One region of the Clostridium sp. USBA 49 genome, then DNA from elsewhere that is predicted to be linked to it. Evidence: a T-box and tRNA genes for the amino acid it is inferred to sense, from the RefSeq annotation. Region 1 holds a T-box; the other holds one or more tRNA genes.
What was found. The T-box of region 1 lies ahead of metG (methionine--tRNA ligase). A T-box ahead of a tRNA ligase gene usually reads a tRNA of that ligase, here a tRNA-Met.

Region 1 (11,591 bases):
AAGAACAGATATAGAAAGAGGTCAGGTATTAGCAAAACCAGGCAGTGTAAATCCACACAAGAAATTTGTAGGTCAAGTATACGTACTAAAGAAAGAAGAAGGCGGAAGACATACACCATTTTTTGATGGATATAGACCACAATTTTATTTTAGAACAACAGACGTAACAGGCACAATAAAATTACCAGAAGGAGTAGAAATGGTAATGCCAGGAGACCATATAGACATGAACGTTGAACTAATAACACCAGTAGCAATGGATGAAGGATTAAGATTTGCTATAAGAGAAGGCGGAAGAACAGTTGGTTCAGGTGTTGTTACTAAAATAGTTGAGTAATTAAAATAATTACAAATTAAAACTATTAAATATTAATAATAAAATTTAATGCGCATTAGTAAAGTATATTTAAAAAAGTTTAAAAAAATATGTTTATTTAAAATATATTTTAATAAATTATATTTTAAATTACTAAAATATATTACAAATATTACAAAACATATTTATAATAAAAAAACATATTTATAATAAAAAAGGAAGGGGACGCCCTTCCTTTTTTATATAATTATTTACATAAATTTAAATAATTATATCAACCATTTTAAAAAATGTCTCAAGAATTTTATAACATTAGCAGCGGTTTTACTGGTGATTTTTTAATTATTTTTATATAGACTTTTTTCAAGTTTTCTTTTTACTCTTTGAAGTGCATTATCTATAGATTTTGCATGTTTATTTAAATCAATAGTTATTAACAGAAATTATAATATATTAAGATATTATAATAATTCAATTTTGCTTGTATTTGCAAAATTGAAATTACATACATAAGTATTTTGTATAAACTCAAATGCTTAAAACAGAAGAATTATCAAGCGAAGAATTAACTCAATCATATGCATTTTGTATAAACTCAAATAATTATTGACATAATAATATATATAATATATTATGTAATTAAATGCATTGAAGGGAAGAGTAACAAATGGGAATGCTTAAAAGAGAGCTGGAGAGGGTGAAAGCCAGCAGTATGAAAATTTGTGAACATGGCCCCTGAGCATATTATCTGAATAAAAGTAGGATAATACGGCAGCATCCGTTATAATGCACAGTGATAAAAATCTATTTTTATAATAAATAGATAGAGTCACTTAGCAAGGTATCTATGGTAACATAGATACGAATTAGAGTGGTAACGCGTATATTACGCCTCTATGTAGAATTTTCTGCATAGAGGTTTTTTTAAATTTATATATGTATAATGTTAACATAAATTCTTTATATAAATTTTATTCTTATGTTTTTTTATTTAATTTATATATAATGTTTTATTGGATACAAAAGATAAAAATGCAGATGAAATAGTTATTTAATTTACATATATATAATGTTTTATATTAAAAACAATTGATATAGTAATAAATCTTTTATTTAAAGGAGGAGATTTTATGGATAAAAAAACATACTACATTACAACACCAATATATTATCCATCAGCTAATTTGCATATTGGAAATACTTATACAACTGTAGCTGCAGACGCTTTAGCAAGATTTAAAAGATTAACAGGTTACGATGTATTCTTTTTAACAGGTACAGATGAACATGGCGAAAAAATTCAAAGAATTGCAGAAGAAAGAGGAGTTACTCCTAAAGAATATGTAGATGAAATAGTCGCAGGAATAAAAGATCTTTGGAAATTAATGAATATAAGTTATGATAAATTTATAAGAACAACAGATAGTTATCATGAAAAAGCAGTTCAAAAAATATTTAATAAACTTTATGAACAAGGAGATATTTATAAAAGTTCATATGAAGGACATTACTGTATACCTTGTGAATCCTTTTGGACTGAAACTCAACTTATAAACGGTAATTGCCCAGATTGTGGAAGACCAGTCGAAAAGAAAACAGAAGAAGCTTACTTTTTTAAAATGTCAAAATACGCTGACAAACTTATTGAATATATAGAAACTCATCCAGAGTTTATTCAGCCAGAATCAAGAAAAAATGAAATGCTTAATAATTTTTTAAGACCAGGTCTTCAAGATTTATGTGTTTCTAGAACTTCATTTAATTGGGGCATACCTGTAGAATTTGATAAAGGTCATGTAGTCTATGTCTGGATAGATGCTTTATCAAACTATATAACAGCTTTAGGATATAATGGAGAAAATACAGAACTTTATGAAAAATATTGGCCTGCAGATGTACATTTAATTGGGAAAGATATACTAAGATTTCACACAATTTACTGGCCTATTATGCTTATGGCACTTGGACTTCCACTTCCTAAACAGGTATTTGGTCATGGATGGCTTTTAGTTGATGGAGGTAAAATGTCAAAATCTAAGGGGAATGTGGTTGATCCAGTAATTTTAGCAAAACATTTTGGGGTAGATGCTATAAGATATTATTTGCTAAGAGAAATACCTTTTGGTTCAGATGGACTATTTAATAATGAAATATTTATAAAAAAGATAAATTCTGACCTTGCAAATGATTTAGGAAATCTTTTATCTAGAACAGTAGCAATGATAGAAAAATATTTTGGAGGTATTATACCTGCTCCAATTGCAAAAGAATCAATAGATAATGAGCTTATAGAATTAGCTTTAAATACACCTAAAAAGGTAGAAGAAAATATAGATAAATTAAGAATTCCAGAAGCTTTAGGTGAAATTTGGACACTTATAAGAAGGGCTAATAAATATATAGATGAAACAACACCTTGGATACTTGCAAAAGATGAAAGCAAGAAAGATAGATTAGGAACAGTTTTATATAATTTAGCTGAAGCATTAAGATTTGTATCTGTATTAATATCTTCATTTTTACCTTCAACAGCTTCCAAAATAAATGAGCAGCTTTCTATTAACTTAATATCTTGGGATAGTTTATCAGCATTTGATGGTACTGAAGCTAATACAAAAGTAAAAAAAGGAGAGCCTATATTTCCAAGGATAGATGTAGAATCTAAACTTAAAGAGCTTGAAGATTTAAAGCTTAAGTCAGAAAATAAAAAAGAAGAAGAAAAGACTTCTATTAAGCCAATTAAAGAAGAAATAACATTAGAAGATTTTGAAAAAATAGATTTAAGAGTAGCTAAGGTTATATCCTGTGAGCATATTAAAGGCGCTAAAAAGCTTTTAAAGCTTAAGGTAGATTTAGGAGGAGAAGAAAGACAGGTAGTTTCAGGTATAGCACAATATTATAAACCTGAAGATTTAATAGGTAAATATGTAGTATTAGTTGCTAACTTAAAACCTGTTAAATTAAGAGGAGAAATTTCTCAAGGTATGATTCTTGCTGCATCAACTGATGATGATAGCAAGCTATTTGCTGTAACAATACCAGGAGATCTTCCAACAGGAAGTCAGGTAAGATAGAAAATTTCTTAACATAGAAAAATTTTACTAAAATAAATTGATTTTTATATACTCTATTTTTATATACTCTATGATACTTATAATTATAATTTAAAAAAAAGGAGCTATGACTTTAATGTTTATAGCTCCTTTTTTTTATACCTAATTTTTAATATGTAAATTAAACTTTACATATTAAGATATTATAAAAATTAATATTGACTAATTCTGAGTAAAATAGTAGGATATAATAAGACAATTCAGAGTAAAATACTCATATATCATAAAAAGTGATTTAAATCACATAAATAAATAACAATTAATTGTAATATTAATTCAGAGTAAAATACTCATATATTTTGGAGGAGATAATAAATATGGATAAATTATTAAAAATAATAAATTTAAAAACTCAAATAGATGATAAGCAAATACTTAAAGGATTAAACTTAGAAATAGGCAAAGGTGAAGTTCATGCAATTATGGGACCTAATGGTGCAGGAAAATCAACTTTAGCTAACACTCTTATGGGACACCCAAAATACGAAATATTAGATGGTGAAATTATTTTTGAAAATGAAGTTATTAATAACTTAAAAGCAGATGAAAGAGCTAAAAGAGGAATATTTTTATCATTTCAATACCCAGAAGAAATACCTGGGGTTACTGTAGAAAATTTTTTAAGAACAGCAAAAATGGCTATTACAGGAAAACCCTTAAAAATTTTAACTTTTAAAAAAGCTTTAAAGGAAAAAATGGATCTTTTAAATATGAAAGAAGAATATGCACAAAGATACTTAAATCAAGGCTTTTCTGGTGGGGAAAAAAAGAAAAATGAAATACTTCAAATGGCAATATTAGAACCAAAACTTGCTATTTTAGATGAAACTGATTCAGGCCTTGATGTAGATGCTATTAAAACAGTATCACAAGGAGTTAATTCTTTAAAAAACAGTGAAAATTCTATACTTATAATAACTCACCACAATAAAATATTAGATTATTTAAAACCGGATTTTGTTCATATATTAATAGATGGAAAAATTGTTAAAACTTCAGATATTTCTTTAGCAAAAGAAATAGAAGCTAATGGATATGAAGCTTTTAAGTAAATTTTAAATTAACTTCTATACTGTTCATGGGAATCTAGAACGATTAGAAAAAAAGGTCTTATAAAAAGAAATCCCACTAAATCTAGAGCAATCGAATTATTGAAAGATAATATAACTAAAATTGAAGTTATATTAAATAAGAGGTGAATTAAATGGAAGAAAAAATAACAAAAAAGACTTATGTAAATGAGCCAAATAGAGGAATATATGATATTAAAAATGAATTTAAATACAGTTTTAAAACAGAGGAAGGATTATCTTCAGATATTATATTAAAAATATCAAAAGAAAAAAATGAACCTAAATGGATGACAGATTTTAGATTAAAGTCTTTAGAAATATATAATAGCATGGAACTACCTCCATGGGGACCAGATTTAACAGATCTTCACATTGAAAATATAGTAACATATGTTAAACCCAATACAGAAATGAAAGGCAAATGGGAAGAAGTACCAGAAGAAATTAAAAAAACTTTTGATATTTTAGGTATTCCAAAAGCAGAACAAACTTCACTTGCAGGAGTAGGAGCACAATATGATTCAGAAGTAGTTTATCACAGTATAAAAGAAGATTTAGTTAAAAAAGGGGTAATTTATACAGACATAGATACAGCTGTTAAAGAATATGAAAGCATAGTCAAAGAATATTTTATGACTTGTGTTAAACCAAATGATCATAAATTTGCAGCACTTCATGGGGCAGTGTGGTCTGGAGGATCATTTGTTTATGTTCCAGAAGGTGTAGAGGTAGATATTCCTCTTCAATCTTATTTTAGACTTAATGCACCAGGAGCTGGACAATTTGAACATACACTTATAATAGTTGAAAAAGGTGCAAAACTTCATTTTATAGAAGGGTGTTCAGCACCAAAGTATAATGTAAACAATCTTCATGCAGGCTGTGTTGAACTTTTTGTCAAAGAAGGAGCAAGGCTTAGATACAGTACTATAGAAAATTGGTCTAAAAATATGTATAACTTAAATACCAAAAGAGCTATAGTAGAAAAAGATGGAATAATGGAATGGGTATCGGGTTCATTTGGATCTAAAGTTTCTATGTTATATCCAATGACTATATTAAAAGGTGAAAGATCTAAAGTAGAATTTACAGGAATAACTTTTGCAGGTAAAGGACAAAATCTTGATACTGGTGTTAAGGTTATTCATGCAGCTCCTTATACTACTTCAACTATAAATTCAAAATCAATATCAAAAGATGGAGGAAAGGCATTATATAGAGGGGCATTACGTGTAGCGCATAACGCTCACCATGTAAAATCAACAATATCTTGTGAATCGCTTATGCTTGATAATAAATCAAAATCAGACACAATTCCAGTTATAGATTTAATGAATGATGATGTAGATATAGGACATGAAGCTAAAATAGGAAGAATAAGTGATGATGCTATATTTTATTTAATGAGCAGAGGTATAAGTGAAAAAGAAGCAAAAGCTATGATTGTTAGAGGCTTTGTAGAACCTATAGCAAAAGAGCTTCCTCTTGAATATGCAGTGGAAATGAATAATTTAATCAAGCTTGAACTTGAAGGAACTATAGGATAAAAAGTAGATTATTTTAAACAAAAATTATAAAAGGAGGAACAGTACTTTGAAAATAGAAAACACAGCTTTAAATACTCTTCCAGTTATAACATGGAGATGGCTTAAAGTAAATGAAAATATATTAAACAATTTTAAAATTAAAGAAAATTTAACTTATAACAAAGATTTCATAAAAAGTTATGAAATTTCAGATATTACACTTAAAAAAATGAGTTCAGATATAGATTATAATCAATATTTAAAATATTTTAATAATAAGAAAGAAGATTTTGGAGTATCAAAAGAATTTATAGATTTAGCAGAAAAATATTACAATTCAGGAATTTTCATTCATATACCCCAAAATATAAAATTAAAGGATCCAATAAAAATTGAATATAAAATAGATAAAGAAAATCCAGTAGTTATAGATAAAAATATAATAATAGCAGAAGAAAACAGTGAAATTACTATAGTCATAGATTATTCAACTAAAGATGATGTTGAAGCTTTTCATAATGGATTAACTAAAATATATGCAAAAAAAAATTCTGTCATTAACATAGTAAAACTTCAAAGACTTAACGATAATTCTAAGCATTTTGATAGTCATATAGCTTTTGAAGGCTATGGGGCAAAAGTAAATTCTATACAAATTGAACTTGGAGCAGAAATTAGTACTACAAATTATATAAATAATTTAGAGGAAGAAAATAGTGAAGCAAATATAAGTTCTATATATTTAGCTGATGGGAAAAGATATATTGATTTAAGCTATTTAATAAATCATAAAGGAAGAAGAAGTATAAGCAATATAGAAACTAGAGGTGCATTAAAAGACAATGCAAAAAAAATATTTAAAGGTACTTTAAATTTTAAAAAAGGTGCAAGTCGTTCTAAAGGAATTGAAGAAGAATATGCTATACTTTTAGATAAAACAGTTAAGGCTGATGCAATTCCTCTGCTTTTATGTGAAGAAGATGATGTAGAAGGTCAGCATGCAGCTAGTGCAGGTCAAATAGATAGTGATAAATTATTTTATTTAATGAGTCGTGGATTAGATGAAAAAGAGGCTAAAAAACTTATAGTAGAAGCATCTTTTACACCAATAATTGATAAAATTCCAATGGAATATTTAAAAGAAGAAATAACCAAAGAAATACACAGGAGGATTGTAAATGCATAATTTTGATGTAGAAAAAATAAGGCATGATTTTCCTATTCTTTCAAAGCATATAAATGATAAACAATTAGTATATCTTGATAATGCAGCTACAACTCATAAACCCAAACAAGTTATTGATGCAATAAAAAATTATAATGAAATAAACAATGGGAATCCACATAGAGGAGCACATTATTTGTCAGTTGCAGCCACAGAAATTTATGAAAACACCAGAGAAAAGGTAAAGAAATTTATAAATGCGTCATCATCAAAAGAAATAATATTTACAAAGAATGCAACTGAATCTTTAAACCTTGTAGCAAATTCATATGGAATGAATTTTTTAAAGCCTGGAGATGAAATAGTTTTATGTATTTCAGAACATCATAGTAATATTATTCCATGGCAGAGAGTAGCAAAAACTCGTGGTGCTATTCTTAAATATATGTATTTAAATTCCGATTTTAGACTTACAATGGAAGAAGTGAAAGAAAAAATAACTAATAAAACAAAAATTGTATCAATTGCACAAATGTCTAATGTACTTGGAACAATATATAAAGTTAAAGAAATTATAGAATACGCCCACTCTAAAGGAGCAGTAGTTTTAATAGATGCAGCACAAAGTGTTCCACATATGAAAGTTGATGTGAAATATTTAGATGCAGATTTTTTAGTGTTTTCAGGCCATAAAATGCTAGGCCCAATGGGAATTGGCGTTTTATATGCTAAAAAGAATATTATAGAGAATATGCCACCATTTTTATTAGGTGGAGATATGATTGAATATGTTGAAGAACAGGAAACTACCTTTGCAGAAATTCCTTTTAAATTTGAAGCAGGAACACAAAATGTTGAAGGAGCTGCAGGGCTTTCTGCGGCTATAGATTACTTAGAAAATATAGGGTTGTATAATATTTATAATTATGAAAAAGAACTTACTGCTTATGCTTTAGATAAAATGATTAATCTTCCATATATTAAAATATATGGCCCTAAAAATTTAGAAAATAGAGGAGGAATAATATCTTTTACTGTTCAAGGATGTCATCCTCATGATATTTCAAGTATTGTAGATACTTATGGAGTTGCAATAAGAGCAGGCCATCATTGTGCACAACCTTTAATGAAATATTTAGGGGTTCCAGCTTTATCAAGAGTAAGCTTTTATTTTTATAATACAAAAGAAGAAATAGATATATTTATAGAAAGTATTAAAAATGCAAGGAAGTGGTTAGGTTATGGATCTTAGTCAAATATATACAGAACTTATATTGGAACACAGCCAAAATACATTAAATAAAAGACATTTAGATTATGCAACATGCACAGAAAGAGGTCATAATCCAAGCTGTGGAGATGATATAGAACTTGAATTAAAATTTAATGGAGATATTATTGAAGAAGCAGCTTTTACAGGAAATGGTTGTGCTATATCTCAAGCTTCAACTTCTATGATGATTGATATAATTACAGGGAAATCAAAAGAAGAAGCTTTAAAATTAATAGAAACATTTATAGGAATGATTAAAAGAGAAATTACAGATGAAAATGAATTAGAAAGACTTGAGGATGCTATGGCATTAAAAAATATTTCTAATATGCCAGCAAGAGTTAAATGTGCAGTACTTGCATGGCACACATTAAAAGAAGCAATAAATAAAAATAAATAATTTAAATATTTATAGAAAATATTGGAATAAACAACTTTTATAGCCCAATATTTTCTATTTTTTATTTATTAAAAACATTGACCAAGCCACATAATTTTTCATATAATATAATAGATGTGTTTTATAGAAAGAAAGGTGAGAAATTTAAAGGAGGGTAGAGTTATAAAATTTAAATTAAAGCGCCAGAACTTAAGAATGTAATAAATCTTAAGTTGACGAGGATGGGAAGTATCGAGATTTCGGCGGATGTCCCACGGTATTGCACTATCGTTAAAAGCTGATAAACCCAAGGAGTGATTCTTGGAACAACATCAGCCTATGTGCTTAAAACCTTTCTTTTATAAAAAATAATAAAACACAATTATTATCAAAATTATAATACAGAAAAGAAAGGGAGATTTGTAATATGTGTGGAATAGTAGGATATGTAGGGAAAAAGGAAGCATCACCAATTTTAGTAAGTGGACTTTCAAAACTTGAATATAGGGGATATGATTCAGCAGGAGTAGCTATAATAGAAAATGACAAATTAAAAGTTACCAAATGTAAAGGAAGACTTTCTAACCTTGAAGCAAAGTTAAATGAAAACCCAATACATGGGATGATTGGTATAGGACATACAAGATGGGCAACTCATGGTGAACCTTCAGATGTTAATTCACATCCACATTCTAATGGAGATGGCACTATAAGTGTAGTGCACAATGGAATAATAGAAAATTATATAGCTTTAAGAGAATGGCTTGCAGAAAAAGGATATAAATTCACATCAGAAACTGATACAGAGGTTATACCTCATCTTATAGATTATTATTATGATGGAAATTTAGAAAAGGCAGTTATGAAAGCTGCATCAAAAATGGAAGGAAGTTATGCTATAGGTGTAGTTTCAACTTATGAACCAGGAAAACTTGTAGCAGTTAGAAAAGACAGTCCTCTTATAGTAGGAATTGGAAAAGATGAATATTTTATAGCTTCAGATATTCCAGCAATTCTAAACTACACAAGAGATATTTATCTTTTAAATGATAAAGAATTTGTAGTTATTACAAAAGATGGAGTAAAACTTCTTACAGAAGATGAAGAAGAAATAAAGAAAGATATATATCATGTAACTTGGAATGCAGATGCTGCAGAAAAAGGCGGCTTTGAACATTTTATGATAAAAGAAATTCATGAACAGCCAAAGGCAATAAAAGATACAATGTCGTCAAGAATTGTATTAGGAAAGCCTGTAACTTTAGATAAAATTACATTAACAAAAGAGCAGCTTGAAAATATAAATAAAGTTTATATAGTGGCATGTGGTACAGCTTACCATGCTGGAATGGTAGGAAAGTATGTTATAGAAAAATTAGCTAGAATACCAGTAGAAGTTGATATAGCATCTGAATTTAGATATAGAAATCCAATAATAGATGAAAAAAGTTTAATGATAGTTATAAGCCAATCAGGAGAAACAGCAGATACTTTAGCAGCACTTAGAGAAGCTAAAAATCATGGAGCAAGAGTTATAGCTATTACAAATGTAGTAGGAAGTTCTGTATCAAGAGAAGCCGAGGATGTTTTATATACTTGGGCTGGGCCGGAAATTGCAGTTGCTTCTACAAAAGCTTATGTAACTCAGCTTATTGCACTTTATATAATAGCTCTTTATTTTGCAGAACTTAAAGAAACATTATCCAAAGAAGAAATAGAAGAATTAAAGAAAGAAATGCTTAAACTTCCTGAAAAAGCTGAAGAATTATTAAAGCACAAAGAAGTAATTCAAAAATTTGCTTCAAAGACTTATATGCATAAAGATATGTTCTTTTTAGGTAGAGGATTAGATTATGCAGCAGCTTTAGAAGGTTCTTTAAAAGTTAAGGAAGTATCATATATTCATTCAGAAGCTTATGCAGCAGGAGAACTTAAACATGGACCAATAGCTTTAGTTGAAAATGGAACAGTAGTAATATCTCTTGCAACTCAAAAGGATTTATTTGAAAAAATGGTAAGTAATATTAAAGAAGTTAAAACAAGAGGAGCTAATGTATTAGCTATTGCTTTTGAAGAAAATAAGGATATACAAAAAACTGTAGATTCTGCTATTTATATTCCAAAAACACATGATGTATTTTCACCAGTACTTTCAGTAATACCTCTTCAGCTTCTTTCTTACTATATAGCAGTACAAAAGGGTTGTGATGTTGATAAACCAAGAAATTTAGCTAAATCAGTTACAGTAGAATAAATAAAATGTTTAGTTGATTGAGTATTGTTGTATAACTCTAAAAAACTCGTGTGACGAATAAAAAAGTCGTGTTAAAAATAAAAAAGTCATGTTAAAAGTCATGGCTAAAATAGGGTAGAAAACCTTATTGGAGCCATGATTTTTGTTTTAGGATGAGTAGGGTAAAGGGGTAAGGTATAAGGTTAAAAGTATTGATTTTATTGGATTCGAATAGAGTATTGATGAAAGATATTGAAAAAAACTTTCCCCTTTTCCCTTGAATCGTATCCCTGTTTTTCCCTATTCCTGACACGACTTTTTTATCTAAAATGAGAGGGGAAATAGGAAAATATTAGGAGAGAAAAACGATTAGAAGGGGTGATTTATGACATGACTTTTTTATATGGAAGAGATTAGGAAAATAGGGTTAAGGCGAGAAGGTGCAAGGGTTTGAGGGGTGTTGGGTTTTGACATGAGTTTTTTATTTATATACATAGTTAGGATTAAGTTTTA
Region 2 (11,591 bases), on a different contig from region 1:
ATCCTGGAGTTCTCTTTGCAAGTATATCAAGTCTTACTTCTTCAGAAAGAGGCTTATTTCTCGAATGAACTTTTAAAATTTCTTCTCTTCCTTTAACATCTGGTGCACCAACAACTATCTGTCTATCAAAACGTCCAGGTCTAAGTAAGGCTGGATCTAATATATCTGGTCTATTAGTAGCTGCTATCATAATTATTCCTTCATTTGCTCCAAATCCATCCATTTCAACTAAAAGTTGATTTAGAGTTTGCTCTCTTTCATCATGTCCTCCGCCTAAACCAGCACCTCTTTGTCTACCAACAGCATCAATTTCATCGATAAAAACTATACATGGTGCATTCTTCTTTGCTTGCTCAAAAAGATCTCTAACTCTAGAAGCTCCAACACCAACAAACATTTCTACAAAATCAGAACCAGATATACTAAAGAAAGGTACTCCAGCTTCTCCAGCTATGGCTTTTGCAAGAAGTGTTTTACCTGTTCCTGGAGGTCCTACAAGTAAAATTCCTTTAGGTATTCTTGCTCCAACATCAATATATTTTTTTGGTTGTTTTAAAAAATCTACTATTTCAGCAAGTTCAGCTTTTTCTTCGTCTGCTCCTGCTACATCATTAAATGTTACTCTTTTTTTATCGGGAGTAGCCATTTTGGCTCTGCTTTTCCCAAAATTCATAACACCTCTGTTGCCTCCACTACCCTGAGATTGCTGCATAAACATAAACCAAAATGCTACAAAAATCAAAATTAAAAATATTGTTGGAATATATTGTACCCAAAAAGGTATAGTTACAGGTTTAGAATAATCTTCCTTAACCTCACCATTTTTAGGATATTGTTCTATAAATTGAAATAATCTTTCAGGCATAACTGTTGTTTCATAAGCTGTTCCATCTTTATAAGTACCTGTAACAGTTCGTTCTTCACTATTAACTTTAAAACTTTGTATATTATTATTTATCCATTGCTTTTGAAATTCATCAAAATGAATATTTTTAACATTTTTACCTGTTTGGGTTAAAAATGTAGATGCAAAAATGATTACAATAAGAATTATAATCCAGGCCGTAATACCAGAATATTTTTTCATATAGGCCCCCCTCTCTTTCTGTTAGTCTATTATATTGTATGATTGTATCATAAGCATTTTTTATTTACAAGAAAGTTATTATTAATTTTTATAAATTTCTTCTTTAAGTATTCCTATGAATGGAAGATTCCTATATTTTTCTGCATAATCTAAGCCATAACCTACTAAAAACTCATCTGGAACAGTAAATCCTTTATACTTAACATCTATTTGTGCTTTTCTTCTTTCTGGTTTATCAAGCAGACATATTATTTCAAGGCTATTAGGTTTTCTTCCTTTTAAATATTCTATAAGATATTTTAAAGTAATACCACTATCTATTATATCTTCAACAATAAGAACATCTTTGCCTTCTATTTCAAAGTCTAAATCCTTTAAAATTCTAACTACTCCTGAACTTTTTGTAGAATTTCCATAACTTGATACAGCCATAAAATCCATAGAACATGGTATTGTAATCTCTTTTAAAAGGTCAGACATAAACATAACAGAGCCTTTTAATACACCTATTAAAACTAAATCACTTTCTTTATAATCTCTGCTTATATTTTGACCTAATTCTTTTATTTTTTGCCTTATTGTTTCTTCGTCTAAAAGTATTTTTTTAATATCTTCTCTCATTTTTTTCTCCTTCCGTAATTTTTATCTCTAGTATTTTTTTTGTATTTTTATTTATTTTATATTTTTCGCTTATTCTATAACCAACTATCCATACTATTTCATCATCAAAAACAATAATAGGGATAGTATCTCTTTCTTCTTTAGGTACTTTTAAATCTATAAATAAATCTTTAAGCTTTTTGCTTCCTTTCATACCTAAAGGAGTAAATTTATCTCCATTTCTTCTAGTTCTTAAATATATATTTTTAGGAGCACTATCAAAATCGAAATATTTCACAAAAGAATTTTCTTTAAAATTAATCTTTTCGTCTTTATTGATTAATCTTAAACTAACCTTTAAGTTAAAACTTTCTATTATATTTTCTCTATCTATATAAAGAATATATTCATCATTATCAGGTTTATTTCTAAATTTTTCTCCTAAAGTAAGCTCAATATCTCCATAATTATTAAAAGCTATTATTCCATTTGGTAAATTTATTTTTTTACCTGTATTGCATTTTTGCAGCTCAATTAAATTTTTAATATGTATTTTTTCAATATCATATAAATTACCTTTAAGATTATTTATAGCTTTTCTAATTATTCTATTAAGTATAGCTTTTTCTTCAGAAAAAGCGCCTTTATATATTATAACCTTTCCTGCTTTATTTTCACAATAGGTATTATATTTTTCTTTAGAAATTTTATCTAAATAGTCATTGTCTATAATTATTGTATCCGCTAACCTATTGAGTACATTAATTATATCTTTATTAAAATTTTTTTGAAGATATGGTATTAATTCAAGCCTTATTTTGTTTCTTGTATATATACTTTCTAAATTTGTCTTATCTATCCTTGGATTAAGATTATTTTCTTTACAATATTTTTCAATATTTTCCCTTTTAATATTTATTAATGGTCTTATAAATATATTACTTCTAACTGGTTTTATTCCAACGAGCCCTTCCATTCCAGTGCCTCTCATTATTCTCATAAGAACAGTTTCTGCTTGATCATTAGCATTATGAGCCAATGCTATTTTTTGAGCTTCTAACTTTTTTAAAAGCTCATCAAAAAATTCATATCTAGCTTCTCTACCTGCACTTTCAGAAGATATTCCTCTTTCTTTAGAAAGTTTATTTATATCTATTTTTTTTGTAAAACACTCTATACCTAATTTATTACAAAATTCTTTTACATATTCTTCATCTTTATCTGCCTCATCACCTCTAAGACAGTGATTTAAATGAGCTGCATATAAAGTAATATTAAAAATTTCCTTTAATTTGTATAAAATATGAAGAAGACAAATAGAATCTGGTCCTCCAGATACAGCAACAATAATTTTATCATTTTGAGAAATCATATTATACTCTTTTATTGTATCTAAAACTCTTTCAATCAAATCAATCACCTCATAAAGGAACAACTTTAATTATTAAATTATACCATAAATAAAGGGAGATTAAATCTCCCTAAAAAATAATATATTAATATAAGGAATAAACTTTAGAAACAACTGCTGTCATATCATCTTTTATTTTATCATCACTTAATTTTTTTGCATTCTCAATAAGTTCTTCTACAAGGTCTTTAGGATTTGAACAATTTGTATTCTCTAAAAACTCTACTACCCAATCTACTCTTCCTGCAGCTTCACTATTGTAATCTAACACTCCATCAGTAAGCATTACAATTATATCACCATTTTTAACTTTTTTCTTTATTATATCAATATCAACCTTATCTAGTACTCCCATAGGAAGTGTTCTAGACTTTATAACTTCAACTTTATTCCCACTTTTTATAAAACTTGCTACAGCTCCAACTTTCATAAATTCTGCTTCCCCAGTATAAAGATCTATACTGCTTACATCTACTGTAGAAAATTTTTCTTCAGCTGAAAATTTTAAAGACATTATAGAATTTACTGTATTTATAGCAGTAATTCTATTAAAACCTGTACTTGCAAATTTTTCAATAAGTTCAACAGCTGCATTGCTTTCTTGCTCTGCTTGAGGTCCTGAACCCATACCATCGCTTAAAACAGTCATATAACTTCCATCTTGTAGCTTCCCAAAGGTATAACTATCCCCACTATAACTTTCTCCATCTTTACACAATCTTTTTGCATATGATGCTATATGAAATTTAGGTGTTTCTTCAAAAGTTACATTACAAGTTTTATCTGTTGGATTTATATTACAGCCATCATCACTTACACTCATATTTTTATTAAGTGCTTCATTTATATATGGAAGAACATCTTTAATGCAAAGTTGACTACCTCCACAAGCATTCATCTTAAGCTTTACTATTAATCTGTTATTTTTATTATTTAAACAGAATACATCTTTGTATTCTACTTTATTTCTGTCTAATATTCTTCTTATATTGTTTTCTGATTCTACATCTATTTTTATATTATCACTAAAATCATCTATTATTTCTGAAACAGAAGATGCCATATTGCTTATTTGGCTGCTTAAAAGTTCTCTTCCTTCACTTAATCTTTTTCTCCACATTTCACTTATAATATAATTGTTTACAATTTCTTCTGTATTTTTTACTAATGCTGTTCTCTTAACACATTTTTTATCAATCTCATCTGGAACTATACCTTTTCCTTCTTCATAATTTTGAATAATTTCTGCAAATGCATTATAAGTATAATAACTTTCTCTTTTCCAACACATAGAATTCATATTGCAATTACTGCAGACTCTATCTGCTAAATTTTCTATAAGAGCTGCACTTTTATTTTTCATAACTAATTTATCATTTTCAGCTAAATTTTCAAGTATAATAGACATATTAGAAAGCACTTGTGAAAAATTATCCAATCTATTTACTAATATACTTTTAATTTTATCTACATAATTTGAACTTATATTTTCATATTTTTTTTCAAAATCTAATTCTAAAGCCACTCTTGCATAAAATTTATTAGGTATTATAAAAAATATTATTAAAGTTATTATTGACTCTGCAAATTTAAATTGTCCGTTTGTATTTGAAAATACATTTACTATAAAGAAAGCTGCAATATACGATAATCCTGTTAATATTTTTCCAGTTTCTTTAAAAGTACCTGCAATAAGACCGCAAATTGTAAATACACTTATAAATATCTCCATATTGTTTGAGCATATTCCAACTATTATTCCCATAGCGGCACCACTTGCCGCACCTACCGTACTACCTTTAACATAGCTTATCATAAGCACAACAATTAATGCAAATAAATTTCGCAGCGAAATCCCAAATATTTCTGCTCCCCAAGTCCCCGAAACTATAAGAGCACATGTAATAGCCATACTAACTATCTCTTCATTTGTAAATAGATGTTTTGTTTTTATTTCTTTAAGGCATATTATAGAATAATTAATAATAAAATATATTGGGAAGATTGCTGTTGTTTCAAAAAAAGCTGTAAAAAAAGCTACATCTATAGAAATATTTGATATAAGCATTTTATATGATGCCTGTGTTAAAAATATCATTGAAAAAAATATTATAATTTTCTTTTTATTAGCAAGTCCTTCAACTAAATATCCAAGCAAAGTTATTATTCCTATAAGTATCATATAGGAAGGCATGTCCTTCAAATTACCATATAAAGTTGCATATCCTATAAGTGAACCACATCCGCTTATTAATGTTAATTTTTCTTCTCCATATAATGCTACTGCTATTAAAAAAGCAATCCCAAAAGGTGCCATATAATTTATAAGTAACACTCTACTTATTAAAAATGAGCTTAAAAAATAGAGCAGTAATTTTAAAATACCCCTTCCATCCATTACCTTTTTTTCTTCATTTTTTTTAGTTTTAATAGCTCTTTCATAAGCTGTTAAATTTGCTCCGTATTGCATACAAATAAATCCTCCTATGTTTTTATTTATTCCCAATATTTTGAAACTGATTTTATTATAGCAAATATCTATGGAAATAAATGTCATTCTTTGAGTGGAATATATAATTTTATTTGGACAATAATTTCTATATTTTTTCAAATAATTTATATTTTTTTATTTTTATTTGTTTTTCACTTTTTTAGCTTGTATTTATTACAAATGTTATAAATTAACAATTTTTTTAGTTTTATACAAGATGTTGAACTAAAAAAAATTATTACTTTTATGCTGTATATATAAAAAATATGTCGGTAATATTTTTTATACCATATTGAATATAATATTCTGTATAAGAATTTAAATTTAAAATATTTGAAATATACAAAAGGAAACGGGGGGATAAAATTGATTAGAAATAAAAAAACAAAAGGAAAAATATATACTATATTTTCATTATCACTTTTTATTAGTATATCTATACCTATAGTTTCAAAAGCAAGTGTGGGTATTAATTCTTATTCTGATAAAAATTTAATTTACACTCAAATTTTCAATAGAGGTTTTCCAATTGCTAAAACTATAAATTTTGATGAAGATGATATGGCTGAATTTGATTATTCTTTAAAAACTAAGCTTTTAGATGTTGTAGGTTTAAATATTTCCAATCCTCTTTCTATTGTAAGCAGAGAATTCAATCTTATAAAAAATGGAGATCCTGAAGCTGCTGTTAGAGAAAATAAATCTTCTTTTATATTGAATCCTTTTAAACTTGATGAAAATAATATTATAAAAAATCCAGAAACAACACCTTCTAATAAACCTGTAGATTATACAAAAGTTTCAGAGGTTTACAATCCAAAATTAAAAAAAACATTAAATCCTTCAAATCCAGAGGTTTTAATATATCATTCTCATACAACAGAAAGTTATCTTCCTAATCCACCTAATATAACTGATCCAACTAAAAATGTGTGTGCTGTTGGAGATGTAATAGCTGCTGAATTGGAAAAAAATTATGGTATTGCTACAATTCACGATAAAACTATACACAATATGGTTTTTAATAACAGTTATGCTAGATCGGGCGAAACTGTAGATAAATATTTAAGTAAATATAAGAATTTTAAAGTAATAATAGATTTACATAGAGATGCAATTGCAGCAGGAGATGATATAAAAGTTAGCATGCATAATCAAAGTACCGCAAGATTTATGTTTGTTGTTGGTATGAAAAATCCTACTTATGGAAAAAATCTTGCTCTTGCAAGAAAACTTTCAAGTATAACTCAAAGCCTTTTCCCTGGTCTTATACGGCCTGGAAATAGTGGAGATTACGGTATTTATCATTATGAAAAAGGTAAATTTAACCAGCAAAAAAATCCTGCTATAATCTTGATGGAAATAGGTTCAAACAATAATACTTTGGAAGAAGCAAAAACAACAGGAGTATATATAGCAAGGATATTAGCTGAATACATAAATGAAAAGCAGTAAAAAAAGCTCTACAATATTTTTAATTGTAGAGCTTTTTGGTAGCGGAAATAGGACTTGAACCTACGACACATCGGGTATGAACCGATTGCTCTAGCCAGCTGAGCTATTCCGCCATATTATATAATTAGGACATCACTTTTATGTGTGTCCTTAATTTTAATGGTTGCGGGGGCAGGACTTGAACCTACGACCTTCGGGTTATGAGCCCGACGAGCTACCAGCTGCTCCACCCCGCGATATTTGGTGCTGAAGACCGGAATCGAACCGGTACGGTGTTTAACCACCGCAGGATTTTAAGTCCTGTGCGTCTGCCTGTTCCGCCACTTCAGCATATATGGTAGCGGAAATAGGACTTGAACCTACGACACATCGGGTATGAACCGATTGCTCTAGCCAACTGAGCTATTCCGCCATATTACATAATTAGGATATTACTTTTATGTGTGTCTTTAATTTTAATGGTTGCGGGGGCAGGACTTGAACCTACGACCTTCGGGTTATGAGCCCGACGAGCTACCAGCTGCTCCACCCCGCGATATTTGGTGCTGAAGACCGGAATCGAACCGGTACGGTGTTTAACCACCGCAGGATTTTAAGTCCTGTGCGTCTGCCTGTTCCGCCACTTCAGCATATCATTTCCTTGCGACATAGACTATTATATATCATACATTTTATACTGTCAACATTTTTGTTTAAAATTTTTAAATTTATGATTGATTTATGATAATGTACTGATATTACATAATTTCTGTTGATAGCTTAAGAGAAACAATAAAAAATTACCAGTAAAACTATTATTTATATTATAAAAGTTCTTGGATATTTTTAAAAATATTTGACCTATTTTCCCTTAAAAATTTTTAAATAAATTAAAAAATGTCTTAAAGTAAGTTAAATTTAATTTTTTTACTATACTTTAAGACATTATCTTTGCTTTTTATTTATTATTAGTAATTTGAACTTTTTCTATAACCACGATTTCTTGAATCTTGATGTTTTTTTAGTTCTTGGACCTTTTCTTCACTTTCTTTTAAAAATTTTGAAAGTCTGTCTTCAAAGCTTACAGCATTTGATTTGTTCCTTTCTTGATTCCAATCTACCTCAATTGGTTTTACAGATTTCTTTGGAGGGGCAGCTTGCTTTATTGATAAGCTTATCTTGCCATTATCATCCACTGAAATAACTTTAACCTTTACTTTGTCCTTTTCCTTTAAATAATCTCTAATGTCTTTTACATAAGTGTCTGAAACCTCAGAGATATGAACTAACCCTGTTTTTCCATCCACCTCTACAAATGCACCAAAATTTGTAATGTTTACTACTGTACCTTCTAGGATACTTCCTGTCTGTAAGGTCATATTGAAAAGACTCCTCCTTAATATTTAAATAATTTATATTAATATAAAATTGTAAACTATGTTATTTTTTTATTACAGGAGTCTCTCCTTCTTTAATAAGACCTAATCTTTCCCTTGCTAGTTTTTCAATGTAAGCATCTGTTTTAGATAGGTTAACTTCATCCTGTAATTTTTGATTTTTATCCTTAAGTTTTATAAGTTCCTGCTGACTTACAGTAAGCTCTTTTTTTATCTTGTTCATAGCCAGCTGAGTACTTATTAGTATGTAGCCTATATAAACTGCTGCTAAAACTAGCAATACCTTCTTAAGGCTAATTTTTTTCCCCATTATTTTACTCCTTTAAATTTTCATTTGTTTTAATTTTTATAATTATATTTTAAGTTGTATTTTGATTTTCTTCAAGGCTTTTCTTTATGATTTTTTATTTATTTTTTCTTTTTAAATTATAAAATATTATTTTAAATGGATAAAATATGAAGTTAATACTTATTCTGAATATTTTAGATATGATTGTTAAAAATTTGTACTGAAATTTAATAAATATATTACTAATTATTACCATGTATAAAATTATTCCTATAATTATAGCTCCATAAACATATACCCTTATGTAAGCATAATTTGTAATAAGCAAAAATATAAATACAACTATACTTGTAAAAATCCAAAATAACGTGTCTTCTATAAAAGTAAGTACTTTATTAGGATCTTCAAAGCCTCTAAAAATTCTATACAAATCAAAGAGCATTCCTGTTATTACTCCCGCAAGTATACTAAAAATTAAAATGTTAATCTGCATTGATAATGGAAATAACATAATTATACCTACTTAAAAAGCTTAGAAAATATACTTTCATTATCTTTTTTGTTTTCACTATTTGAGTAAGCACAGGAATTAATTTTCCCAATAATTATAACATCGCCATTTTGCACATCCAGCTTATTCATTCTAAGTCCTTCCCCTTTAATATTCATAGAACCTAAACTTGTATTTAATAATATTTGATAATCATTAAAACTTATAACTTCAAGTACTCCTGTTATTGAAAGCTTCCTTCTATTTTCAAGGGTTAGGCTGCTTTTTTTATCTTCTATTCTTATTTCTTTTTTACCCTCCATTTTATCCCTCCGGCATTTTTTACTAATATTTTCTTAATCTCTCTTGTACCTATTTATATGCCTTAAAGGGATTATTTATTACTATTCTTCTATATCTTCTTCCCCTAATAATATCTCATACATAGCTTTTGCTTCATCTTTTTTTACATGCTCAGAAATATTTGTAACTTTTGCCTTTAAAACCTTAGAAGCGTATTGAATTTCTATTATATCTCCTTCTTTGATTTCTGTACTAGGCTTTGCAATTTTCCCATTTATATATACTCTTCCATTTTCACAAGCTTCTTTAGCAACAGTTCTTCTTTTTATTATTCTTGAAACCTTTAAATATTTATCTAATCTCATAATATTTTTATTCTCCTTTTAGTATATTAGAAGATTATTAATTGTTAGCAAATTAAATATTAAATAAAAAGCCTGAATTAAAATCCAGGCTTTCTTAGTTTTTAAAGAAAACTTATTTTTTTTCTACTGCTTCTTTAAATTCTTTACCAGCTTTAAATACTGGAACTACAGTTGCTGGTATTATAATTTCTTCTTTAGTTCTTGGATTTCTTCCTGTTCTTTCAGCTCTTTCTCTAGCTTCAAAAGTACCAAATCCAACTAGTTGAACTTTTTCTCCTTTAGCTAGTGCTTCTTGAACACTATCTATAAATGCCTTTAATGCTGATTCTGCATCTTTTTTAGTTAAGCCACTTTTTTCAGCCATATTTGCTATTAATTCTGATTTGTTCACTTTTGTATCCTGGTTTTAATCATATGATCTATCCACCGGGCCAGAAGATAGGGTTCCCCTCAACCAGGTTTTTTCACCTCCTAAAATTTAATTTATTGTCAGCCCATTTTATTTTAGTTTATATATTAAAAAATATAACTAAACAAATTAATAGAGTATAGATAAAACTAATATAAAAAACTTAATGTTATACTGCGAATTACTATATTCTGCAAAAATATTAATTTTCCTTCTTTTTGTAAGATTTTTTATTTTTTGACTCTTCCCATAAAATATCCATTTCTTCAAGAGTCATATCTTTTAAATCTTTGCCTTTTTCTAAAGCTTTTTTTTCTATATATTCAAAGCGATTTATAAATTTATCTATAGTATAATTTAATGCATTTTCTGGCTCTATGTCAAGAAATCTGCACACATTTACTGACGCAAATATTAAATCGCCTAGTTCTTCTAGTATTTTTGCCCTGTTTTTTCCTTTATATACATCTTTAACCTCATAAAATTCTTCTAAAACCTTATCTAATGCATCTTCAACCCTGTTCCAATCAAATCCAACTTTTTTAGCTTTTTCTTGAACTTTTTCTGCCCTCATAAGTGCAGGTAAGTTTTTAGATATATGCTTTAACTCTTCAGTGTAAGTTTTAAATCCTTTTTCTTTCCTTTTTATTTCATCCCAATTTTTAAGAACATCTTCTGAATTTTTAACTTTTATATTCCCAAAAATATGAGGATGTCTTTCTACCATTTTTACACATATACCTTTTATAACATCGTTAATATTAAAAAATCCTTCTTCTTCTCCTATGATTGAATGAAATACAACCTGAAAAAGTACATCTCCAAGTTCTTCTATAATCATATCATCATTATTTTCATCAATAGCCTCTAAAACTTCATAACATTCTTCAATTAAATACTTTTTTAAAGATTCATGAGTTTGTTCTTTATCCCAAGGACACCCATTTTCTCCTCTTAATGTCTTCATAATAGACAATAAATCATAAAAATCAAAAGTATTATTAATATCCTTTGGGATATATATAGAAGTTAAATGGTCAATATCTTCCTGTCTATCTAATTCATATAAAAAAATCTTTCTTATATTTTCAATTTCTTTAATACCTGCTGCTCTAATAAAATATATTTCCGTATCATCTTTATAATATTCATTTAAAGCAAGTTTAACTTCTGAAGCTATGTATTTATTATAAACCTGAGTTATTACTGTACCTATTCTTTTGTCTAAAATCTGATTTTTTATATCAAAAGCATCTATAATCTTTAAACCTTCTACTATATCTATTTTTAAACTTTCAGCTATAGCATCTATAAA

Region 2: it encodes a tRNA-Met, which carries the amino acid that the T-box ahead of metG (methionine--tRNA ligase) is inferred to sense. The anticodon was not compared.

The regions. Positions count from the first base shown of each region.
Region 1 is NZ_FUYD01000021.1:5,050-16,640, reverse strand. Features, by position in the region: gene tuf (elongation factor Tu) at 1-337, shown strand, start outside; partial or broken gene B5D11_RS12895 (RNA polymerase sporulation sigma factor SigH) at 655-741, opposite strand; T-box leader at 956-1,215, shown strand; gene metG (methionine--tRNA ligase) at 1,447-3,390, shown strand; gene sufC (Fe-S cluster assembly ATPase SufC) at 3,747-4,481, shown strand; partial or broken gene B5D11_RS12890 (repressor LexA) at 4,524-4,613, shown strand; gene sufB (Fe-S cluster assembly protein SufB) at 4,634-6,049, shown strand; gene sufD (Fe-S cluster assembly protein SufD) at 6,096-7,214, shown strand; gene B5D11_RS12170 (cysteine desulfurase) at 7,207-8,445, shown strand; gene sufU (Fe-S cluster assembly sulfur transfer protein SufU) at 8,435-8,866, shown strand; gene glmS (glutamine--fructose-6-phosphate transaminase (isomerizing)) at 9,273-11,099, shown strand.
Region 2 is NZ_FUYD01000003.1:130,419-142,009, forward strand. Features, by position in the region: gene ftsH (ATP-dependent zinc metalloprotease FtsH) at 1-1,087, opposite strand, end outside; gene hpt (hypoxanthine phosphoribosyltransferase) at 1,169-1,708, opposite strand; gene tilS (tRNA lysidine(34) synthetase TilS) at 1,692-3,098, opposite strand; gene spoIIE (stage II sporulation protein E) at 3,184-5,568, opposite strand; gene B5D11_RS04475 (stage II sporulation protein P) at 5,956-7,044, shown strand; tRNA gene B5D11_RS04480 (tRNA-Met) at 7,081-7,157, opposite strand; tRNA gene B5D11_RS04485 (tRNA-Met) at 7,205-7,280, opposite strand; tRNA gene B5D11_RS04490 (tRNA-Leu) at 7,286-7,374, opposite strand; tRNA gene B5D11_RS04495 (tRNA-Met) at 7,380-7,456, opposite strand; tRNA gene B5D11_RS04500 (tRNA-Met) at 7,504-7,579, opposite strand; tRNA gene B5D11_RS04505 (tRNA-Leu) at 7,585-7,673, opposite strand; gene B5D11_RS04510 (S1 domain-containing RNA-binding protein) at 7,992-8,402, opposite strand; gene B5D11_RS04515 (FtsB family cell division protein) at 8,464-8,730, opposite strand; gene yabQ (spore cortex biosynthesis protein YabQ) at 8,825-9,220, opposite strand; gene yabP (sporulation protein YabP) at 9,229-9,522, opposite strand; gene B5D11_RS04530 (RNA-binding S4 domain-containing protein) at 9,604-9,867, opposite strand; gene B5D11_RS04535 (HU family DNA-binding protein) at 9,980-10,258, opposite strand; gene mazG (nucleoside triphosphate pyrophosphohydrolase) at 10,479-11,591, opposite strand, start outside.